DNA from 3 places in the Streptomyces sp. NBC_00038 genome. Region 2 is predicted to be linked to each of the others. Evidence: riboswitches for the same ligand, from Rfam matches in the RefSeq annotation. Region 2 holds a riboswitch; each other region holds the start of a gene.
The links. Region 2 has a riboswitch for cyclic di-AMP ahead of OG219_RS29585 (NlpC/P60 family protein). Riboswitches for the same ligand answer to the same signal wherever they lie in the genome.
Positions count from the first base shown of each region.

Region 1: linked by a shared signal. The riboswitch ahead of OG219_RS28350 (LysM peptidoglycan-binding domain-containing protein) and the one ahead of OG219_RS29585 (NlpC/P60 family protein) in region 2 are both predicted to bind cyclic di-AMP.
Region 3: linked by a shared signal. The riboswitch ahead of OG219_RS07785 (C40 family peptidase) and the one ahead of OG219_RS29585 (NlpC/P60 family protein) in region 2 are both predicted to bind cyclic di-AMP.

Region 1 is NZ_JAPELQ010000001.1:6,248,403-6,255,382, forward strand. Features, by position in the region: gene OG219_RS28340 (AAA family ATPase) at 1-1,289, opposite strand, end outside; gene OG219_RS28345 (hypothetical protein) at 1,542-3,014, opposite strand; gene OG219_RS28350 (LysM peptidoglycan-binding domain-containing protein) at 3,163-3,918, opposite strand; cyclic di-AMP (ydaO/yuaA leader) riboswitch at 3,923-4,074, opposite strand; gene OG219_RS28355 (CocE/NonD family hydrolase) at 4,435-6,441, opposite strand; gene OG219_RS28360 (peptide MFS transporter) at 6,460-6,980, opposite strand, start outside.
Region 2 is NZ_JAPELQ010000001.1:6,494,196-6,501,175, reverse strand. Features, by position in the region: gene OG219_RS29595 (ABC transporter permease) at 1-689, shown strand, start outside; gene OG219_RS29590 (BTAD domain-containing putative transcriptional regulator) at 670-3,795, opposite strand; cyclic di-AMP (ydaO/yuaA leader) riboswitch at 4,076-4,248, shown strand; gene OG219_RS29585 (NlpC/P60 family protein) at 4,256-5,404, shown strand; gene OG219_RS29580 (tellurite resistance/C4-dicarboxylate transporter family protein) at 5,809-6,762, shown strand; gene OG219_RS29575 (hypothetical protein) at 6,740-6,980, opposite strand, start outside.
Region 3 is NZ_JAPELQ010000001.1:1,671,528-1,678,507, forward strand. Features, by position in the region: gene OG219_RS07770 (hypothetical protein) at 1-344, shown strand, start outside; gene OG219_RS07775 (ATP-dependent Clp protease proteolytic subunit) at 478-1,113, shown strand; gene OG219_RS07780 (hypothetical protein) at 1,121-1,429, shown strand; cyclic di-AMP (ydaO/yuaA leader) riboswitch at 1,779-1,965, shown strand; gene OG219_RS07785 (C40 family peptidase) at 1,969-2,442, shown strand; gene OG219_RS07790 (DUF6328 family protein) at 2,533-3,051, shown strand; gene OG219_RS07795 (ATP-binding protein) at 3,116-3,574, opposite strand; gene OG219_RS07800 (helix-turn-helix transcriptional regulator) at 3,787-4,644, shown strand; gene OG219_RS07805 (DUF397 domain-containing protein) at 4,654-4,878, shown strand; gene OG219_RS07810 (8-amino-7-oxononanoate synthase) at 4,882-6,006, opposite strand; gene bioB (biotin synthase BioB) at 6,221-6,980, shown strand, end outside.

The sequences.
Region 1 (6,980 bases), 250 kb from region 2:
GCGTTGGCCGCGGCACGGGTGGCGGTCTGTGCGGCCGCGTGGTCCGCGCGCCGGGACAGGGACACCACCCCGGCCAGCTGCTCGATCGTTGCCGGAACGTCCCAGTCGTCCTGGCGCAGCGTGGCGAGTGTGGTCGCGGGGACGACCACCAGGTCCGGGGCTCCGGTCTCCACGGCCCGGACCAGGAGCGTCCACGCCGCGTCCCAGCGGGACTTCTCCGGACGCTTGCGGACCGCCGCCACCACACCGTCGAGCACTGCCTGGCGTAGATCTCCCCGCTCGGGCAGGGCGATACCCGTCGGGTCGGCGAGAAGCGATTCGGGGTCCGGGAGGTCCATCCGGTCCAGGCTCGCCAGTAGTTCCAGGCCCGGACCGTCGCCGACGGTGCCTCTGACCAGCAGGGAAAGTACCTCCCGGGAGGAGCCGGCCGCGGTCGCGAAGGCGATCAGGCACAGGGTCATCTCCCAGCTCCGGGGGGAGGGCCAGGCGCCGCCCCGGCGGGTTTCGTTGCTGGGCAGTTGGTGGACGAGCTTGGGCCGGCCGGTGAGGAGTCCACACACCGCGCGGCGGGCGAAGTCCACGGCCTCCGGCAACTTCTCCGGGGCGAGCAGCGGCAGTGTCGCCCGGGGCCAGGTCCCGCCGAGGCCGCGTACGACGACGTCGTGGTCGTGGGTCCACTGGAGGTGGACGAACCGGTTGGCCAGCGGCGGGCTCAGTTCCCAGCCGTCGGCCGCCGAGGATCGCGGATTGGCGGCGGCCACGATCCTTACCCCTGGCGGCAGTTGAAGCGAGCCGATCCGCCGTTCGAGCACGAGGCGGAGCAGCGCGGCTTGAACGGCCGGCGGCGCGGTGGACAGCTCGTCCAGGAACAGAAGACCTCGGCCGGCCCGTACCAGGCGAACTGCCCAGTCCGGCGGGGCCATTGGCACACCCTGTTCCGCGGGATCGTCTCCGACGATGGGCAGCCCCGAGAAGTCGGACGGCTCGTGCACGCTGGCGATCACCGTGGTCAGCGGAAGATCCAGGGCCGCGGCGAGCTGTGTCAGGGCAGCGGTCTTGCCGATCCCCGGCTCGCCCCACAGGAGTACGGGAAGGTCGGCGGCCACGGCCAGCGTCAGGGCCTCCAGCTGGGTGTCGGGGCGGGGTTCGGTGGTGGCGTCGCGGAGGAGGGTCAGCAGGTCGCCGGCTACGTCTAGTTGGGAGGCGGGGGCTGGAGCGGGGGCGAGGGCTTTGGCTGGGGCTTGGGCGGAGGGGGTGGCTGTTGTGGCGAACGGGGTGCAAGTGGTCATGTTTCATCACCTTTGGGTTCGTGGTGGGAGAGGCGGGTGTGGGGGACGGAGGTCCCCCGGAGTGGCGGGAGATTCCCGGTGCGGCGGAGATCCCTGGAGCGGCGGGAGACCCCCGCGTCGATGTGGGGAAGCGTGGCGGGCCCGCACGGAGGCCCCGCGTCAGCGCAAGGAAGCGGGCCCGGACGGAGGCCCACGCGTCGGAGCAAGGATCAGAGCAAGGACGCGTGCCCGGCCCCGACGGAGACCCCCGCGTCAGCGCAAGCTCGCCCGGCGCGCCCGCGAGCGCCCGCGTTCACGGGCGCGGGGACGGTGACAAGCCGGGTGGCAGCTGACACCGTCGGGCCCGGATCCCGGCGCGGGTCCGATCAGGCCTGCCCTGAACAGCCCGTAGGTGATCCGCCGGTCCGCGGCCGCCTCCAGCTCGTCCCGCAGGGCGCCGCCGCGCAGCACCGCGTCGGGGCCGAGCAAGCCCTCGACGACGGCCAGCGCGCCGGTGATGTCGCCATGGACCAGGCGTTCTCGGACGCCGACGAGACAGTCCGGGCGACGGTGCGCCTCGTCGATGGCCTGCAGGCAGGGAAGCGGAGTGCCGGTCAGCGCGACCAGCAGTTCCTCACGGCGGATCTCGGCAGGGTCGTGGTCCAGCGCCGCCAGTACCCCGTCGACCAGGCCGATCCGGTGCTCGGCGCCACGGCAGTCCACGAGTCGCGGTTGCCCCGGGGCCCGGTCCGGAACGGGGGAGGCGCGGGTCGGCGAGCGCCCCGGTACCAGTGCCGAGGCGACGAGCGGATGCAGCCGGTCGACCTCGATCGAACCGGTGCGGATCAGTTCCAGATCGGGCAGCACCCAGGTCGCCGCGTCGGGCAGGACCGGCAGTGCGGATGCGCTGCCGTCCGTGGGCGCCGCGGCGATTCGCATGGCGGGTGGCCCGGGGCCGTCCCTGTCCGCGATCAGTTCCAGGGCCAGCCGGTGCCGGGCCCCGGGCCGCACGGCGACGGTTCCGATACCGTCGGGCCGCCCTTCGGCGTGGAGCAGGATCCGCGCCTCGGCCGCCCATCGGTCGACGGCACACCGGTGCCCCTGCGGCACCATCGCCGGCGGATCCGGGTCGGCGGAGGGGGCGCGCAGCCGATCGGCCCCGGACCGGACCCGCAGTTCGTCGGCCCTGCGCGCGTCCCACAGGTGCCGGTGCAGGTCGAGCCGGTACCGCCGGTTGGGATGAGGATGCGGATGCCGACATGAGCCGGACTCGATGCCGGGGCGGCCCCACAGCGCGAGGCTGATCCGCTGACCGGCGTCCGCCCAGGCGGGCGGAGTCCGGACCACGAGGTACACCGGGTGCTCGCCCTCACGCCCCGCAGCTACGTCCTCGTACCGAGACTCGTGCCAAGACCCGTATCGAGACCCGTACCGAGCCAGGGCGATGGTCAGCCCCGGCCGCAGCAGCCCGTCGGGAGCGACCCTCGGCAGGTGCCAGCGCAACAGGTCGGGAGCCAGATGGCGGAGATCGGCCCGGATCCGGGCTGCGAGGCCGCGGCCATGCGTGCGCGCCACGGAACGCAGATTGAAATCGACGTCGATGCCTGCGGCGGCGCACGCCCCCGCCCAGTCCCCGGCGGAGCGGCGGGCGGTCGCAGTCTCGATCATGGAAGGCGGCACGGCGAACTCGCGCACGCGCAGCCAGAAGGAAAGGCGGGAATCCCCATTCGCGGTCTGAGTGAGCATCAGCACTCACCTTGCGCGGATGGGACCCCCAATCTGCCTACGGATTGAGTCATCATCGCGGCGAGCATAACGCCCCCGACCGCGATCCGGCAGGTGCATTTTCTGAGGTGCGGACCCGGTGCGGACCGCTCAGGGGGATGCGTCCGACTCAGTAGGCCCCGTTGACGTTGTCGATCGAACCGTACTTCGCAGCGGCGTAGTTGCAGGCCGCCGTGATGTTCGCGACCGGGTCGTAGGGGTCCATCGAGGTGCCGGCCACGTGGTAGGCCGTGAAGGTCGGGTCGATGACCTGGAGGAGGCCCTTGGACGGGGTGCCGGCGGCGGCGTTGGAGTCCCAGTTGTTGATGGCCAGGGGGTTTCCCGCGGACTCGCGAATGATGTTGCGGTAGATGCCGTCGTAGGAGCCGGGGATTCCGGACTGGGCCATGATGGCCAGGGCCTCCTTGATCCAGCCGTCGAGGTCGTTGGTGTAGGTCGCGGTGGTGGCGGGGGCCGCGGCGGAATCCGTGGTGGAGCCGGTCGACTTAGCGGACGTTTTGGCGGTTTTCGTGCCAACCGTCAGGGTCGTGCCCGGGCGAATCGCCGCCGGGTCGCCGCCGATGACCGCGGCGTTGGCCTTGTAGAGCGCCTGCCAACTGCCGTCCTTGGTGTGTTCTCGCGCGATCTTGGACAAGGTGTCGCCCGCGGTGACCTTGTACGTGACGAGCTTGACGTCGGGGACCGCGGCCGGAGCGGCCTTCGCCACCGCGGTGGCCTGGGCGGGCACGGACGCCTGGGTGGCGGCGTGGGCGCCGGTCGCGCTCACCAGGGGGAGTGCGAGTGCGGCTCCGCCCGTTCCGGCGGCGACCATGCCGCGGGTGAGGTGGTTGGTCCTGGGGCGGCGGTGCTTGCCTCGTGCGGGCATGGCGAATTCCTCTCCGGCGCCTGCGAGGTGAGCTGTCGGGTTCGGGCGGGAGCTGCCCGGCCGCGTGGGTGGGCGCGGCTTTACCCCTAGCCGTTCCGGAGTCCGGATCGGCGGCTTACCTGGGTCCCCCGCTCCTGCCGTGAGCGTGTGGGTGGGTGGGGTTTCCGGGCGGCGGCAGGATTCGGCGTTCCGCCTGGATCGACGCGAACGTATGCGAGAGCACATGTCGGGAACAAGGCCCGATTTCGCGGCGTAGATCGCTTTTGCCTCGGTGGATTGCAGAGAGAATCGCCCGATTCCACCGGAATGTGAAACTCAACTTGCCTTTCGCGAACGGGCAATTGTGAGGCGGGGTCAGATGTCGATCTTGTCCGGACGTGACCCATTTCACGCGACCAAGCGTGAACAAAGCGGCGACGTAGGCAATCTAGGTGCAATACGGGCATCTGCTGGATGCCCGAAGGCGCGATGACCGGGTGGCCGCCCAGCCCCCTGTCCCGCGGAATAGGCGGCCGCCTAGCCTGCCGTCCGCGGAATTCGCCGCTCCCACGTCCGGTGGAACACGACTTCGTCCCCGTCGCTGCAGATCACCTCGTTCAAGGTGATGAAGTCATGGGCATCGCAGGTGATTTCGGAGGTCGTGGAGACCCGCGCGTCCCAAGGCAACTCCGGCCGGTGCAGCCGGATCGACCAAGTCGACCGGGTCCGCGCGGACAGCGGATCCGACTCGTTGATCGTGTACGTCTCCAGCGCGTCCTCCGTGAATTCGAGGCCGTCGGGATAGACGCGGGTGCCGCCGTAGCGGGGGTCGACTTCGAGGCGCCACTCGCCCTTGGCGACGTCGCGTACGACGAGGCGTTCGGGGCGTGGTTCGTCGAGGGTTGCCGGCACGACGACGCCCAGGGGTTCGGACTCCTCCGGCTCCTCGAAGGTGATCGGGAACGACGACTGCCTTGCCCGTACGGGGAGTTCGAGGGCGCTGCCCGCCGGGTCCAGGGTGAAGCCCGCCTCCGAGCCGGGCTGGGGCCAGATCCACGGCCAGTACGCGGAGGAGACGGCCAGCCGGATGCGGTGGCCCGCGGGGAAGGCGTGGCCGATGCCGTTCAGCTCGAAAAGCACGTCCTCCGTAGAGCCCGGTTTCCAGGGAACCGCCTGGTCACGGCCGTGACGTGCTGACAGGTTCAGGACGCCGCGGGTGACGAGGGTCGATGAGCCGTCGGGGGCCACGTCGCAGACCCGGGCGATCACCTGGCCGCGCTCGGCGTGCGAGGTGAGTCGCAACCGCACCTTCGGGCGCCCCAACACCCAGGTCTCCTCCGGGACTTCGAACTCGAAGCACGCCGAACGGCCGTCCTCCTCCCGCTGGTCCGGCGGCAGGTCCGCGTCGTTCCCGAAGGGGAAGAAGCGGCCCGCGTCCACGCCCGTGTGCATGGGGGAGCGCACCAGTACCGGCGCGCCCTGGAGGCCGTACGAGACCGGCGTCACGGCGGGCGACGGCCAGGTCTCGTCGCCCACCCACCGGCCCGGCAACACCTCGTACACCGTTGCCGGACGATGCGAGTCACTGACGTACGAGCGGAGGAGCGGCTCCGACATCACGCCCCTGCCGGAACCGGAGGAGGGCTTCAGCCAGTGGTCCCACCACCGCAGCGTCTCCTGAAGGAACCCGATCGCCGGGCCCGGCGGCAGGCCCCGGTCCGGGTACTGGTGCGACCAGGGGCCGATCAGGCCTCGTACGCGATCGGGTGGCAGGTTCTCGACCAGGCGCAACACCGTGTCCCGGTACGGGTCGTGCCAGCCGCCCACCGCCAGGACGGCGGCCTGGATCGCGCCGTAGTCCTCGCAGACGCTGCCGTGGCGCCAGTACGCGTCCCGGGTCTGGTGCTCCAGCCAGGTGTGGATGAAGGGGTCCACCGCCTCCAGCCGCTTCACCCACATGTCGCGCCACATCACCTCGCCCACGTGCACCGGGTCCGGCGGGCGGGCGGCGAAGGCGAGCATGGTGGCCGCCCAGGCGTGCATGTCGACGGCGAGGACGGAACCTCCCATGTAGTGCACGTCGTTGTCGTAGCGGTCGTCCGCCGAGCAGACCGTGACGATCGCCTTGAGCGGTTCGGGCGCGAGGGCCGCGATCTGGAGGGAGTTGAAGCCGCCCCAGGAGATGCCGAACATGCCGACCTTGCCGGAGCACCAGGGCTGGGAAGCAAGCCAGTTGACCACCTCCACGCCGTCCGCCAGCTCCACCGCCGAGTACTCGTCCGTCGGCATGCCCTCCGAGTTGCCGTGGCCGCGGACGTCCACGCGGACGGAGGCGTAGCCGTGTCCGGCGTACCAGGGATGGCGCTGCCAGTCGCGTGGCGCGGTCCAGTCCGTGAGGCGGTACGGGAGGTACTCGAGGAGCGCCGGTACGGGTTCGTCGGTCAGCGGGCGCCAGACGCGGGCGTACAGGCGGGTGCCGTCCGGGAGCGGGATGAGGACGTCCTCGTGAGCGGACTCGTAGGGGAAGGACGTACGGATGCGCATGGCGGGATCCCAGTGGCTTCAGTGGACGGGGTGCATCGTGCGGCGCAGCCAGGGCGCGAGTGCCATCACGGCGAGGCCCGCGGCCACCGCGATCGCGCCGTTGACGCCGAAGTAGGCAGGCTTGGAGACGTCGTCGTAGAGCTTCACGGTCTGCGCCTGGATGCCGTTGGCGAGCGCGAGCGACAGGAACCAGAGGGACATGGTCTGGCTGGAGAAGGCGGCCGGGGCGAGTTTCGTGGTGGCCGACATGCCGGAGGTCTCCAGGAGGATGTCGCCGAGGCCGAGCAGGAAGTACGAGCCGACGATCCACCAGGCCGACATCAGGTAGTCGTCGCTGCTGTGACCGCTGGTCGGCAGCACCATCAGGAGGAACGACAGGCCGCCGAGCACGACCCCGATCGCGATCTTGTTGGAGGCGTGCGGCTGGCGGTGGCCCATCCGGACCCACAGCGCGGCGACCACGGGCGCGAGGGCGACCTCGAAGGCGCCGAGCGCGGAGGCGTACCAGCTGGCCGGGAAGTCGTAACCGAGGATCGTGG
Region 2 (6,980 bases):
CGCCGATCATGCTGCTGCTGCTCTTCGTCTACGTCTTCGGCGGCGTGATGAGCGCGGGCATCGGTGGCGGTGGCGCCGACCGCTCCGACTACATCGCCTATCTCGTCCCGGGTCTTCTGGTGATGACCATCGGCAGCACCGTCATCGGAGCCGCGGTCTCCGTCTCCATGGACATGACCGAGGGCCTCATGGCCCGCTTCCGTACGATGGCGATCCACCGCGCCTCCGTAATCATCGGGCACGTCGTCGGCAGCGTGCTGCAGGTGCTCGCCAGCCTGGTCCTCGTCGGCGCCGTCGCCGTGGCCATCGGCTTCCGGTCCACCGACGCCACGGCCGTGGAGTGGCTGGCGGCATTCGGACTGCTCGCGCTGTTCGCCCTGGCACTCACCTGGATCGCGGTCGGGATGGGCATGGCCAGCCCCAACCCCGAGGCCGCCAGCAACATGGCGACGCCCCTGATCCTCCTCCCGCTCATTTCGAGCGCCTTCACTCCGGCCGACACGATGCCGGGCTGGTTCCAGCCGATCGCCGAGTACCAGCCCTTCACCCCGACCATCGAGACCCTGCGCGGCCTGCTGCTCGGTACCGAGATCGGCAACAACGGGTGGATCGCGCTCGCCTGGTGCGTCGGCCTCACCGTGCTCGGCTACCGCTGGTCGACATCACAGTTCAACCGCGACCCGAAGTAACCGCCATGGCAGCGCGGGCCGCCTCCCGCAACTCGTCGCGCCCCAGGGCGGCGTACTCCGACACCGCGTCGGCGTACGCCGCCCTGTCGGCATCCTCGGCCGCCTGCCGCGCACGGGTCGCCGACATCGTCGGCTGGAAATCGCGCAGCACCCACAGCCGTTCGGCCAGCGCGATCATCCGTACGGCGGAGGGGTCGCCGGACACCAGCCCCGCCATGCCGAGGGCGTGCAACCCCGTCCCGAACACGGGGAGTTCCATGGGCGATCGGGCCGGGCCGGCGAGCAGGGTGCGCATCCGCTGCCGCAGCCGGTCGACCACCTCCGCGACGAGTTCGAGCCGGCCGGCGTGCGCGTGCGCCGTCACCGCCGCCGACCGGAGCTGCAGCGTCCACCTCTCGTAGAAGGGGTCGTCGTCGTAGTCCATCGAGGCCGCGGGTATCCACTCCACGGCGCCGCGCCACAGGCCGAGCCCGACCTCCGTCAGTCCGCGGGCGAGCGCGATCTCGGCGCGGGCGCCGAGGCCGGGGCTTTCGGAGGCGTCCTGTTCCGGGTTGTCGCACTCCGCCTGCCGCAGCCAGTACTCGGCCTCGTCGGGGTCGCCGCGCTGCAGACAGGCGAGGGCGAGGCCCCCGCGGACGCCGATGGAGTCGTGCTCGTCGCCGAGCCGCGGCAGCGCCTTCAGCGCCGCCTGGAGGTGCGTGTACGCGGCCGCGCCCTGCTCCGTCCGCAGGCACAGCTCGCCCAGCCGGGCACGGCCCATGACCTGCAGGAACGGGTTGTCGACGGGCTCCAGTGCGGCAACGCTCCGGCGAGCCGAGGCGAGCGCGCGCTCGATGTCGTGCTCGTGCTCCCAGACGTACGTGGCGACGCACTCGGCGATGCCGGCGAGCAGCGGCTGCTCGCTCTCGCAGAGATCCCGCAACACCTCGTAGTCGGGAGGCGACATCTCGGGGATCGCGCTGAGCACTGCCGCGATGGCCCGCACCAGGGTGTCCGGCGGGGCTGGGGGCAGCCGCCGGAGGGTGACGAGTTGGCGTACGGCGCGCGGGCCTTCGCCCATGAACAGGCTTCCCGTGGACAACACCGCGGCGGCGCGGGCGACTTCGACGTATTCGGGCTCGGGGTGGTAGTGCGACAGGGGCGGGCCTGTGTCCGCGGCGAGGGCGGCGAGGCGGGGGTAGCTGGAGCCGATGGACCAGGCGGCGGCCAGGACGGCGGTGAGGGCGGCGAGGGTGGGGCAGTCCGTACGGGCCAGGGCGTGTCGCAGGGCCAGCACGAGGTTGTCCTGCTCGGCTCTGATCTGCTCCCAGGCGGTCAGCGGTTCCGAGCCGAAGAACCAGTCGTGGTACGTGACCCCGAAGTCCCGCGCCCAGGCGAGGAACCGGTCGACGGCCTCCTCGTCCTCGCCCGCCTCCGCACACCGGGCCGCACTGAACTCCCGTACGGTCTCCAGCATTCTGAACCGCACGCCGGCCGCGGTGTCGGCGACGGTGAGCAGCGACTGATCGGCCAGCTGCTCCAGGAGAAGCAGCGCGTCCTCGCCGAGGACCTGCTCCGCCGCCTCGCCGGAGAAGCCGCCGGGGAAGACGGACAGGGTGCGCAGCGCCGCCCTGGCGTCCTCGTCGAGCAGGTTCCAGCTCCAGTCCACGACCGCGTGCAGTGTGCGGTGGCGCTCCGGCGCGTCCCGGGCCCCGCCGCGCAGCAGCGCGAACCGGTCGCCGAGGCGGCGGGCGATCTCCGGCACCGAGAGGACCCGTACCCGCGCGGCGGCCAGCTCCACGGCGAGCGGCAGCCCGTCGAGGTGGCGGCACAGCTCGGCCACCGCGTCCGGCGGCAGCTCCACGCCGGGCCGGGCGGCCCGGGCCCGCTGTGTGAACAGCTCGACGGAGGTGCCGAGCCCGAGCTCCGGCAGCGCGTACACCGCCTCCGAGGTGAGGCCCAGCGGGGCCCGGCTGGTGGCGAGCACCCGCAGGTCCTTGGAGGACGAGACCAGGGCCTGTACGAGGTCGGCGGCACCGGCGACGACCTGCTCGCAGTTGTCGAGGACGAGGAGCGCGGACCCGGAGCCGAGCACGCCGAGGATGCCGGACACCGGGTCGTGACCACTGAGTGCGCCGGGCCGTCCCTCGCCCGCGCCGAGCGCGGAGGCCACCTCCGCGGCCACGTCCGCGCCCGCGGTGACGCCGGCGAGCGGCACGAAATACACCACGCGCTGCTCGGCCCGGCGGCTGACGGCGTGCGCGAGCCGGGTCTTGCCGAGACCGCCGGGGCCGACGACGGTGACGGCGCGGGAGGCGCGGAGCAGCCGCTCCACCGCCGCGATGTCCTCGTCCCGGCCGAGCAGCGGGTTCGGCTCGTGCGGCACGCCGTGCCTGGCGACGGGCGCCTCGCCGCGCAGCAGCTCCTGTTGTACGGCCTTGAGTCCGGCGCCCGGATCCGTGCCGAGCTCGTCGCGCAGTTCACGGCGGTACGCCTCGTACCGCATCAGCGCGGCGGACGGGCCCGCCGTGGCCGCCTCGCCGCGCAGCCGCTCGGCGAGCACCTCCTCGTCGCGCGGATGCTCCGCGGCGGCCGCGGCCAGCTGTCCGGCCGCCTCCGCGTGCCGGCCGAGGCGGGCGAGTGCGAGCGCCTGCGCGCGTACGAGCGTGCCGCGGACGGGGGCGCGCTCGGTGCGCAGCGCGGCTACAGGGTCGTCGGTGTCGCCGGCCTCGTCAGGGGTGCCCTCCCACAGCGCGAGCCCGGCCTCGGCCGCGGCCAGCGATCCCGCGTGGTCCCCGGCCCTGGCCCGGTCCGCGCTCGCGGCGGCGTACAGCAGTAGGGCGGAGCTGTCGACCTGCTCCTCGGCGAGTGTGAGCCGGTATCCGGTCGGCGTGCTGATGAGGACGTCGGCGCCCAGCTGCGCCCGCGCCCTGGACACCAGGACCTGTACCGCCTTTCCCGGCCGCTCCGGCAACTCCTCCGGCCACAGCCCTGCCACCAGCCGCTCGGTGCTGCAACCCGTGCGCAGGTCGCCCGCGAGCAGCGCGAGGAGACCTCGGAGCCGGGGCGCGGTGACCTCCTGCCCGCGATAGGCGACACGCGGCAGCAGGGTCAGGTCGGTGGTCATCCGTGCAGATTAGCCAGGCCCGGCCGCCGGGGGCTCCGGCGCGGGCCGAACTCCCCACGCGGGCCGAACTTCCGCATCGCGGGCGGCTGCTGCGGTCGCTCCGACCGCTTCGGACAACTCACCGCAGACCATTCCAAATCGACCCCGGGTGACGAAGCTCATGACTAAGGTCACGAAAATGTATCGGGCATATCGAACATCAACCTTCACAAGGGCCACACGAGTTGGCTAGCGTGCTGACCAGGCCGCCCGACCCCCACCGGCGAACGTCGCCGGGCCGCGGTAGCCTCCGCCGAGTCCGGCGCGCCTTCATGGCAGCTGGAGCCGGGGACCCAACCGACCTTGGGGTGAATCGGTCCAACTGCCTTGTCGGGCAGGGACCGTAGGGCAACCCTTCCGAACCACCCGCCCGAACCCGACAGCTAACTCGGTAGGCGGATGATGGAAGGAGTCGCCTCCCTTGGCGTCGCATCGCAAATGGCTCTCGGGTACGCGCGTGGCGGGCATACGGCCCCCCGCGCTCGCAACCGCGGCCCTCACCTCGGTGGCTCTGCTCTCCCAGACGGCGACCGCCGCGCCCTCGGAGGAGCCCAAGCCGAGCCTCGAAGAGGTCGAGAAGAAGGTTGACGACCTCTATCGGCAGGCGGAGTCGGCCACCGACAAGTACAACGCGGCCAAGGAGAAGACCTCCAAGCAGCGCAAGCAGGTCGACACCCTTCTCGACGACGTCGCCAAGCGCACGGAGAAGCTCAACACCGCGCGTGAGGAGCTGGGTTCGTTCGCCGCGGCGCAGTACCGCACCGGGGCCGCCGCCCCCGACACCGCGAGTCTCCTGCTGGCCGACAACCCGCAGGACTACTTCGACCAGACCCAGCTGATGGACCGGCTGACCACCCGCCAGAAGGCGGCCGTCGACGACTACGTCACGGAGCAGGCCGCCGCCACCGAGAAGCGCACGGAGGCCTCCCAGAGCCTGGAGACGCTGACCACCTCGCAGACCGCCCTCAAGACGTCCAAGGCCGACGTCCAGCAGAAGCTCGCCTCGGCGCGCGAACTGCTCTCGCAGCTGACCGCCGAGGAGAAGGCGCGGCTCGCGGCGATCGAGGAGGAGCAGCGCAAGGAGGCCGAGCGCAAGGCGGCGGAACTGGCGCAGCAGCAGGCCGCTGCCGAGGCCGCGGCGAAGGCGGCCGCCCAGGAGACGTCGTCGAGCGCCACGACCGGCACGACCACCACCACCGACTCCTCGTACGCCACGAAGGCGGCCAAGGCCATCGCCTTCGCCCGTGCCCAGGTCGGCAAGCCGTACGTCTGGGGCGCCACCGGCCCCGGCTCGTACGACTGCTCGGGCCTCACCCAGGCCGCCTGGAAGGCCGCCGGCGTCACACTCCCGCGCGTCACCTACGACCAGGTGAACGCCGGCACGACCGTCGCCCTCTCCGACGCCCAGCCCGGCGACCTCGTCTTCTTCTACGACGACGTCAGCCACGTCGGCCTCTACATCGGCAACGGCATGATGATCCACGCCCCGAAGCCGGGCGCGTACGTCCGCGAGGAATCGATCTACTACGACGGCGAGTCGGCGATCCACAGCGTGGTACGCCCGGCGTAACGCAACGCACCACCCGGACACCCTTTTCGCGGGGCACGCACGCGTGGGGCACGTTTTCGTGCACTACGGGGCGTGCCTCGCGGCCGTTTCGGGCGAGGCACGCCAGGCGGCTGTCACGCCCTGCGCGTTCGCGCTCCGCGCGAGGCGCGAGGCGCGAGATCCTGATACGCACGCGCCGGGGTGTGTGGGTCCTGATAGGCACGCGCGGAGCGTGGTCCTGCAATACGCAGGCGCCGGGCACTTCACCCCGCGCGTGGGCGCACTCCACGGCTTTCACGCCCCACCCACCCCAAACAAGCGCGTGCGCCATCCCCCACGCACGCGTGCCCCACGTTTTCATCCCCCGCGCGCGTGCCCCGCGGGCCACCCGTCCGGAGATCCCTAGCATCGGGCCCATGCCAGCCATGCCAGCCATCCCCCAGCTCCGCGCGTGGTGGGCCGAGCGGCCGCCCGCCGCCGGTGCCGCCGTCATGGCGACCGGCATCATCTCGGTCGGGTGGCATCTGACCGGCTACGAGACGCTGTCCCGTATCGCGCTGGCGCTGGCGGCCGTCGCCTGGCTCGCGCTCGCCGCGGACTTCGTCGTACGGCTGGTGCGGGAGCGGACGCGCTGGGCGGCGGAGGCGGGCACGCCCGCCGGGCTCACCGCTGTCGCGGCGACGACCGTCCTCGGTACGCGGCTGTCCGCGCTGGGGTGGCAGGAGGTCGCCGAGGCGCTGCTTGCGCTGTCGGCCGTGCTGTGTCCGGTGCTGCTCTTCGTCGTCGTACGGCACTGGAAGCGTCGTATGCCGGGAGGGGTGTTCCTCGTGTGCGTGGCGACACAGGGCCTGGCCGTGCTGGGGGCCACGCTCGCCGCGGCGCTGGGCGCGGACTGGCTCGCGCACACCGCGCTGGTGCTGTTCTGGCTCGGGATCGTGCTGTACGCGGTGGCGTTCGCGCACTTCGACATCAGGGAGGTGGCCACGGGCGCCGGGGACCAGTGGGTCGCGGGCGGCGCGCTCGCGATCTCGGCGCTGGCCGGTGCCGAACTCGTCGCGGCACACCACGTGAACGCCTACCTGTGGAACGACGACGACAACGGCGTCCTGCGCGCCGTCACCGTCGCCCTGCTCGTCCTCGATCTCGCCTGGTACTGCGTCCTGGTCGCCGCGGAACTGGTCCGGCCGCGCCTGCGCTACGACGCGCGGCGCTGGGCGACCGTGTTCCCGATGGGGATGACGGCGGCGGCGACCCTGTCGGTCTCCACCGCCCTCGATGTCGACTGGCTCAAGGGGCTGGGTGAGGTACTGCTGTGGATCTCGGTGGCGGTGTGGCTGGTGGTGGCAGCCGGAGCCGTCAGGTCCACAGCACCGCGATGAAGATGTCCGTCGTGGTCAGCAGCCCGACGAGCCCGAAGAGGCCCTTGTCCACCTTCTCGTCGTCGCGCTTCACGTAGACGAGCCCCAGGATCACTATCAGCAGCGCCAGCTTCACACCGATCTTGATGTTGTTGACCGTCTGGTCGTCCGCCTGGTTGAGGCCGACCAGCACGACGCCCGTGACCAGCATGGTCAGCGCGCCGTGCAGCATCGCGGGG
Region 3 (6,980 bases), 4.8 Mb from region 2:
TTTCCAGACGGTCACTGCTGGGGTACTCGGGGACCGCGGCGGCCGGAGCCGTGCTTGCCTCCAGCGGGACGGCACAGGCCGCGGCGGCTGAAGCAACGGAGACCGCCGACGCCGCGACGGTCACCTTCCCCAGCGACACGGAGTTCAGCGGAACGACACTTCTCCCGGTCGGCGACTACGTGGGCCAGATCAAGCTGAGTTTCAGCGTCGGGTTCTCCGAAGCTCCGACAGCGAACACCATCACCCCCCTGGAAATAGCGAACGCCCTCAACGAACTGGCCGCGTCTCGCGGTTGGCCCACCATCACGTTCTACGGCACGCCCGCCCCGGCCCCTCTCAACTGACACTCGCCTCACCCCGAGAGTCCCCGTGGAGCACCTCGCTCCACGGGGATTTTCGCTGTCAGCGAGCATCCCTCGACGACATCCGTACGTCCTGTACATTTTTTACAGACGCGATGCCGAGGAGGCGCAAGCCATGAACCGCCCGTCCGCCCGCCATGTCCTGCCCGAGTTCAGCGAACGCACCAGCGCGGGGCACCGGACCCTGGACCCGTACTCGAAGCTCCTCGACGAGCGGATCGTGTTCCTCGGGACACCGGTCGACGACACGTCCGCGAACGACGTGATGGCTCAGTTCATGCACCTGGAGTACCTGGCGCCGGACCGGGACATCTCGCTGTACATCAACTCCCCCGGCGGCTCGCTCAGCGCGATGACGGCCGTCTACGACACGATGCAGTTCGTCACCTGCGAGGTGGAGACCGTCTGCCTCGGCCAGGCCGCCTCGGCCGCCGCCGTGCTGCTGGCGGGCGGCACGCCGGGCAAGCGGTTCGCGCTGCCGGGTGCCCGCGTGCTGATCCACCAGCCGTCGTTTCCCGAGCCGATCCAGGGGCAGGCTTCTGATCTGGCCATCCAGGCCGAGGAGTTGACGCGTACTCGGAGGATGCTGGAGGAGATGCTCGTGCGGCACACAGGCCAGAGTCCGGAGCGGGTCGCCGCGGACATCGAGCGGGACAAGATCCTCGACGCGCCTGCGGCACTGGCGTACGGACTGATTGACGGGATCATCCCGAGCCGCAAGGCTTCTCGCCCCACACCCGGCGCGAGGTGAGCGGCCGATGCTCCCACCCGAACTGCCCCCGCTGCCCGCACTGACGCGCGCGGAAGCCGAGTTGATCGACCGTTACCTGGACGTGGTCGACCTGCTCGGCCGCATCAACCCGGCCCGCCCCGGGGACACCTACCGAGGTCTGCGAGCGGCTCAGGCGCTGGTCGCCAAGGCGACGGCACTGCGGGACGCCCTCGCGCTGATGCACCAGCGCGGCGAGAGCGAGGTGCACGCTCCGACCCTGGCACAGGCCCTGCGTGTCCTCGACGGCGAGCGGCGGGCCGCCCGCGTCACCCTGCCGCCCGGTTCCGACAGCTGACGCCCTCCCACCCGGGCCCCCGCACACGCCGACCCGTCGGAGCGTCCGGCCCGGGTTTCAAACGCACCAGATGGTGTACCCCCGGATGGCGTAGACACCCATCCTTCCAAGAGCGCGCAGAAGTTGCGCAACGCGCGTAGCGCGATTGCGTACTTGAAGCCCTTCGTTGCTGGTACGGGCGTCGTCGGCCTGCTGGACACTCGCTCGAACGGCGGGGTGTCCACCCGAACGGGTGAGTGGTGAGTAACCCCACAAACCACCGATTCCGCTCGGATTTTCCGACATCAATGCGTGAAGATCCCTTCCGACGACAAGCCCCCGCCACACCGGCGGGGCGGTCCGGGTCGGACGCCGAGTCCTGCCGCCTCCCGGATGACCGGTCGACAGATGTGCATCGGCAGGAGTGGAGGACCCAGCACGACGGGCCGCCGGAGAGATCCGGGCGGTCCTTGGGGTGAAGCCGCAGTAAGCGGCCGGGCTACTTCGCCAGCCCGAATCCGACAGGTCATCCTTCACAGGCGGCTGACGAAGGGTTGCGCATGACTGCGCTCAATCGTGTCCCGTCGCTGTGGACGAGGGCCGGTACGGCCTCGGCTCTCACCATCGCCGCCGTGGGCGGCAGCCTCGTGGTCCCCGGCGTCGCATCCGACGCCGAAGCGGCCACCCTGGCGACGAAGGCACTTCAGGTCGCGGCTTCCAAGAAGGGCTCCCCGTACAAGTACGGCGCCGCTGGGCCGCGCCGTTTCGACTGCTCCGGGCTCACGCTCTACTCGTACAAGAAGGCGGGCAAGAAGCTGCCTCGTACGGCCGCGGCGCAGTACAACAAGACCAACCATGTCTCCGCCTCGAAACGCAAGGCCGGAGACCTCGTGTTCTTCCACTCGGGCCGGAGCGTGTACCACGTCGGCATCTACGCCGGGAAGGGAAAGATCTGGCACTCCCCGAAGTCCGGGGAGGTAGTGAAGCTCCAGAAGATCTGGACGAAGAGCGTCTGGTACGGCCGAGTGAGCTGACCCGTTCCGTGGGGGCGACGGCGCGCGCCGTCGCCCCCACGGAACGTGCGGCAGGGCGTGAAACACGGTCGAACCGGTTACTCGTCCACCATGGTGGAACAACGTCCCCGCACGGAACGCGACGAGAAACCTCTTGAGCGCGCCGACCGCAATTTCGCCGAGCTCCTCCAGGAGCTGCGGGTCACCCAGACCGGCGTGCAGATCCTCTTCGCCTTTCTGCTGACCCTGGCCTTCACCCAGCGCTTCCCTTCGCTGGACACGACGCAGCGCGCCACGTACGTGACCACGCTCCTGCTCGCGTTCCTGGCCGCCGCCCTGTTCACTGCGCCGGCCGCCCTGCACCGGTCGCTGTTCCAGCAGAACGTCAAACCCGCCATCGTGCGGGTCTCCTCCTGGCTGACCCACGTCGGCCTGTACGTGCTGATGCTGGCGTTCACCGGATCGGTGCTCCTCGTCGTCGACGTGACGGTGGGGCGCGGCGCCGGGATCGCCGCGGGCGCGGGCACTCTGGCCGTCTGTCTGGCTCTGTGGACCGCCCTGCCCTGGCTGGTGCAGCGCCATGTCACGTCCGCAGAGGGGCGAGGAGAGGAATCGGACCCAGCGACGTGAGCGTGCTGCCAGTTGTGCTGCGCGGTGCCTTCGGACGCGCCGCGCAGCGCAACTGGACCGGGACTCAGGGCTCTTGCGGACCCCCGGCCGTCACCGGCTCGACCGGTGCCGTCCAGGGCAGTTCGATGGAGATGGTCTTGCCGCCTTCGCGGGTGGGCCGGACGGTGAGTCTGCCGCCGCACTCCGCGGTCAGCCAACGGATGATCACCATGCCGCGTCCGTTGTCCTGCTGGACGGCTGCGGGCAGTCGTTTGGGAAAGCGTGGGTGGCTGTCGGTGACGCCGAGGCGCAGGTGTTCGTCCCGGTCGAGGCGGACGTCCACTCTGAAGGTGGGCGACTGCCCGAAAGTGTGCTGGACGGCGTTGGTGGCTAGTTCGGACACGATCAGGCGTACGGTGTCGGCGACTTCGGAGTCACCCGGCAGGCCCCATTCGGCCAGCACTTCGGCGACGAATTTCCGGGCCGCGGAGACCGAGGCTGGATCGCTCGGCAGAGTGACGGATGCTTCCTGATGGTCTGCCATGGCGCGGTCGTCCCTTTCCCACGGGACCGGGGTCCGACACGGAGCGGATGGTTCGAGTACGGTCCCGGACTGGTGCTTCGCGCCAGACTGCCATTACCTGGCCGGTCACGGGTGCGATCCACCGAGATATGCATATATCTGTCGCTCGAAGCGGTGAACTCTGCGACGGAGGACCGTATTTGGGCGGCTCGGAAGGAGTAAGGAGTACGGCCATGCAGTACGGTCCCGCGGTACGCCGCCGCAAGCTCGGTGCAGAACTGCGCGCTCTGCGCGTGGGTGCGGCTCTCACGAGCGGGGAGGCGGCCCGTCTCCTCGGCTGGCACCAGTCGAAGGTGAGCCGGATCGAGACCGGCACGAGTGGGGTCAAGCCCGCGGACGTGGAGCGGCTCCTGGACGCCTACGCCGTCGACGAGCCCGAGTTACGGGACCTGCTGGTCGTGCTGGCGGGCGCGGAGGGCAACGGGCGGCACCACTGGTGGCACGCCTACCGCGGTGTCCTGCCGCCGACGTACCGCGACTTCATCAGTCTGGAGTCGCAGGCCAGCGGAATGCGCACGCTGGAGACGTCCGTGGTGCCGGGGTTGCTGCAGACACCCGAGTACGCCCGTGCGGTGACGCGGGCCGCCGTAGGGGGACTTGAGGACGCCAAGCTCGACGCGCTCGTCGAGGTGCGCCTTGCCCGGCAGGACGTGCTGCGTTCGAATCCGCCGCTGGAACTGAGTGCGGTCCTGGACGAAGCGGTGCTGCGACGGGACGTTGGCGGGCCGGAGGTCATGGCACGCCAGCTGCACCGGTTACGGGAGGCCGCCACCCTGCCTCAAGTGCGGCTTCAGGTACTGCCGTTCGCCGCCGGGGCGCACATCGGAGTCACCGGGCCTTTCGTTATCTTCTCATTTCCGAACACTTCTGATCTGGATGTGGTTGTTCTCGACCACTTGACGAGTAGCCTCTATCTCGAACGGAAAGAAGACCTAGAGGCCTACAGCGAGGCCTTCAACGCCCTTCAGATCCAAGCCCTTTCGCCCGAGGACTCATTGGATTACATCGCCGGGTTAGGTGACGGCGCGTAAGGAGGCACCATGTCTGCACTGCCTCGGTACGTACCTTCCAGTACTTCGCTGCACGATGTGCGCTGGCTGTGCAGCAGTCGCAGTACGGGAATGAACAACTGCGTCGAGACGGCACGACCGGGTCCAGGACCCTGGTCCGGACTCGTGGCCGTCCGCGACTCCAAGAACACCGCAGGTCCCGCCCTGCTGTTCACCCCTGCCACCTGGGAGGGATTCATCGCCGGACTGAGCTGAGCATCATCGGGTTGCGCTGATCACCCGTACCGCGTGCTCGATCTGTGCGTCGGTGAGGTCCGCGCGAGCGGTCAGCCTCAGTCGGGAGATGCCGTCGGGCACCGACGGGGGGCGGAAGCAGCCGACGGCGAGTCCCGCCTCGCGGCAGTCGGCGGCCCACCGCACGGCCCGTTCGGGGGACGGCGCGCGCACGGAGACGACGGCGGCGTCCGGTCGTACCGCTTCCAGGCCCTCGGCCGTCAGGCGGCTGTGCAGCGCCGTGGCCACCGCGCGGGCCCGTTCGGCACGCTCCGGTTCGCGGCGCAGCAGCCGCAGCGCCGCGAGGGCCGCGCCCGCCGCCGCGGGCGCGAGACCGGTGTCGAAGATGAACGTGCGCGCCGCGTTGACCAGGTGGTCGATGACGGGTGCGGGCCCGAGGACGGCACCGCCCTGGCTGCCCAGCGACTTGGACAAGGTGACCGTCACGACGACGTCCGGGTCGCCCGCGAGGCCCGCCGCCTGCGGAGCGCCCCGGCCGCCGTCGCCGAGGACGCCGAGCCCATGTGCGTCGTCGACGACGATCCCGGCGCCGAACGCCCGGCAGGCGGCGGCAAGACCGGCCAGCGGCGCCGCGTCCCCGTCCACCGAGAACACCGTGTCGGAGACGGCGACGGCGGGCCCCCTGTGGGTGCTGAGCGCCTTGCGCACGGCGTCGGGGTCGGCGTGCGCGACGACCTGCGTGGTGCCCCGGGCCAGCCGGCAGCCGTCGATCAGCGAGGCGTGGTTGCCCGCGTCCGAGACGACGAGGGAGCCGTGCGGCGCGAGCGCGGTGACGGCGGCGAGGTTGGCCGCGTATCCGGAGGAGAAGACGAGCGCGGACTCGAAGCCGCAGAAGCCGGCCAGCTCGCGTTCGAGTTCGCCGTGCAGTTCGGTCGTGCCGGTGACGAGCCGGGATCCGGTGGCACCGCCGCCCCACGTTCTCGCGGCTGCCGCGGCGGCTTCGGTGATCTCCGGATGGCGGGCGAGACCGAGGTAGTCGTTGCTCGCGAGATCGAGGAGCGGGGAGTCCGCGGGCCGCGGGCGAAGGGTGCGTACGAGTCCGGCCCGGCGGCGCGCCTGCGCCTGCTCGTCGATCCAGCCGAACGCCATGGGTCCTCCAGACCGTGGTTACTAATGTGGGGCGGGCGGTGCTTGGGCGCACTGGTTTCCGCGGCCGGCGCACGCACTGGTTTTTGTAGGCAGTGCACAGACCCTAGCGGCCGCCCCAGCCACCCAGGGTGTGGCAATACCCACACGTCGAACCGTCTCTCTTGTGCAAACTCTCCTTGGCCGCAAGCGGTCGCATACGCCAGGATCGGACCTCATGGACCTGCTGAACACGCTGGTGGACAAGGGGCTTCGGCGCGAGCTGCCGACCCGCGAAGAAGCTCTGGCCGTGCTGGCCACCTCCGACGACGACGTGCTCGACGTGGTGGCCGCGGCCGGAAAGGTGCGCCGGCACTGGTTCGGCCGACGGGTGAAACTCAACTATCTCGTCAATCTCAAGTCGGGCCTGTGTCCCGAGGACTGCTCGTACTGCTCGCAGCGGCTGGGGTCGAAGGCCGGGATCCTCAAGTACACCTGGCTCAAGCCGGAGGAGGCCTCCAAGGCAGCGGCGGCGGGCCTGGCCGGGGGCGCCAAGCGGGTCTGCCTGGTGGCCAGCGGACGTGGTCCGACGGACCGTGACGTGGACCGGGTCTCCGACACGATCAAGGCCATCAAGGACGGGAACGAGAACGTCGAGGTCTGCGCCTGCCTCGGCCTGCTGAACGACGGGCAGGCGGAGCGGCTGCGCGAGGCGGGCGCGGACGCCTACAACCACAACCTGAACACGTCCGAGGGGACGTACGGGGACATCACGACCACGCACACGTACGCCGACCGGGTGGACACCGTCCAGAAGGCGCACGCGGCCGGCCTGTCCGCCTGCTCCGGTCTGATCGCCGGCATGGGCGAGAGCGACGAGGACCTGGTCGACGTCGTCTACGCACTCCGCGCGCTCGACCCAGACTCCGTTCCGGTGAACTTCCTGATCCCCTTCGAGGGCACCCCGCTCGCCAAAGAGTGGAACCTGACGCCTCAGC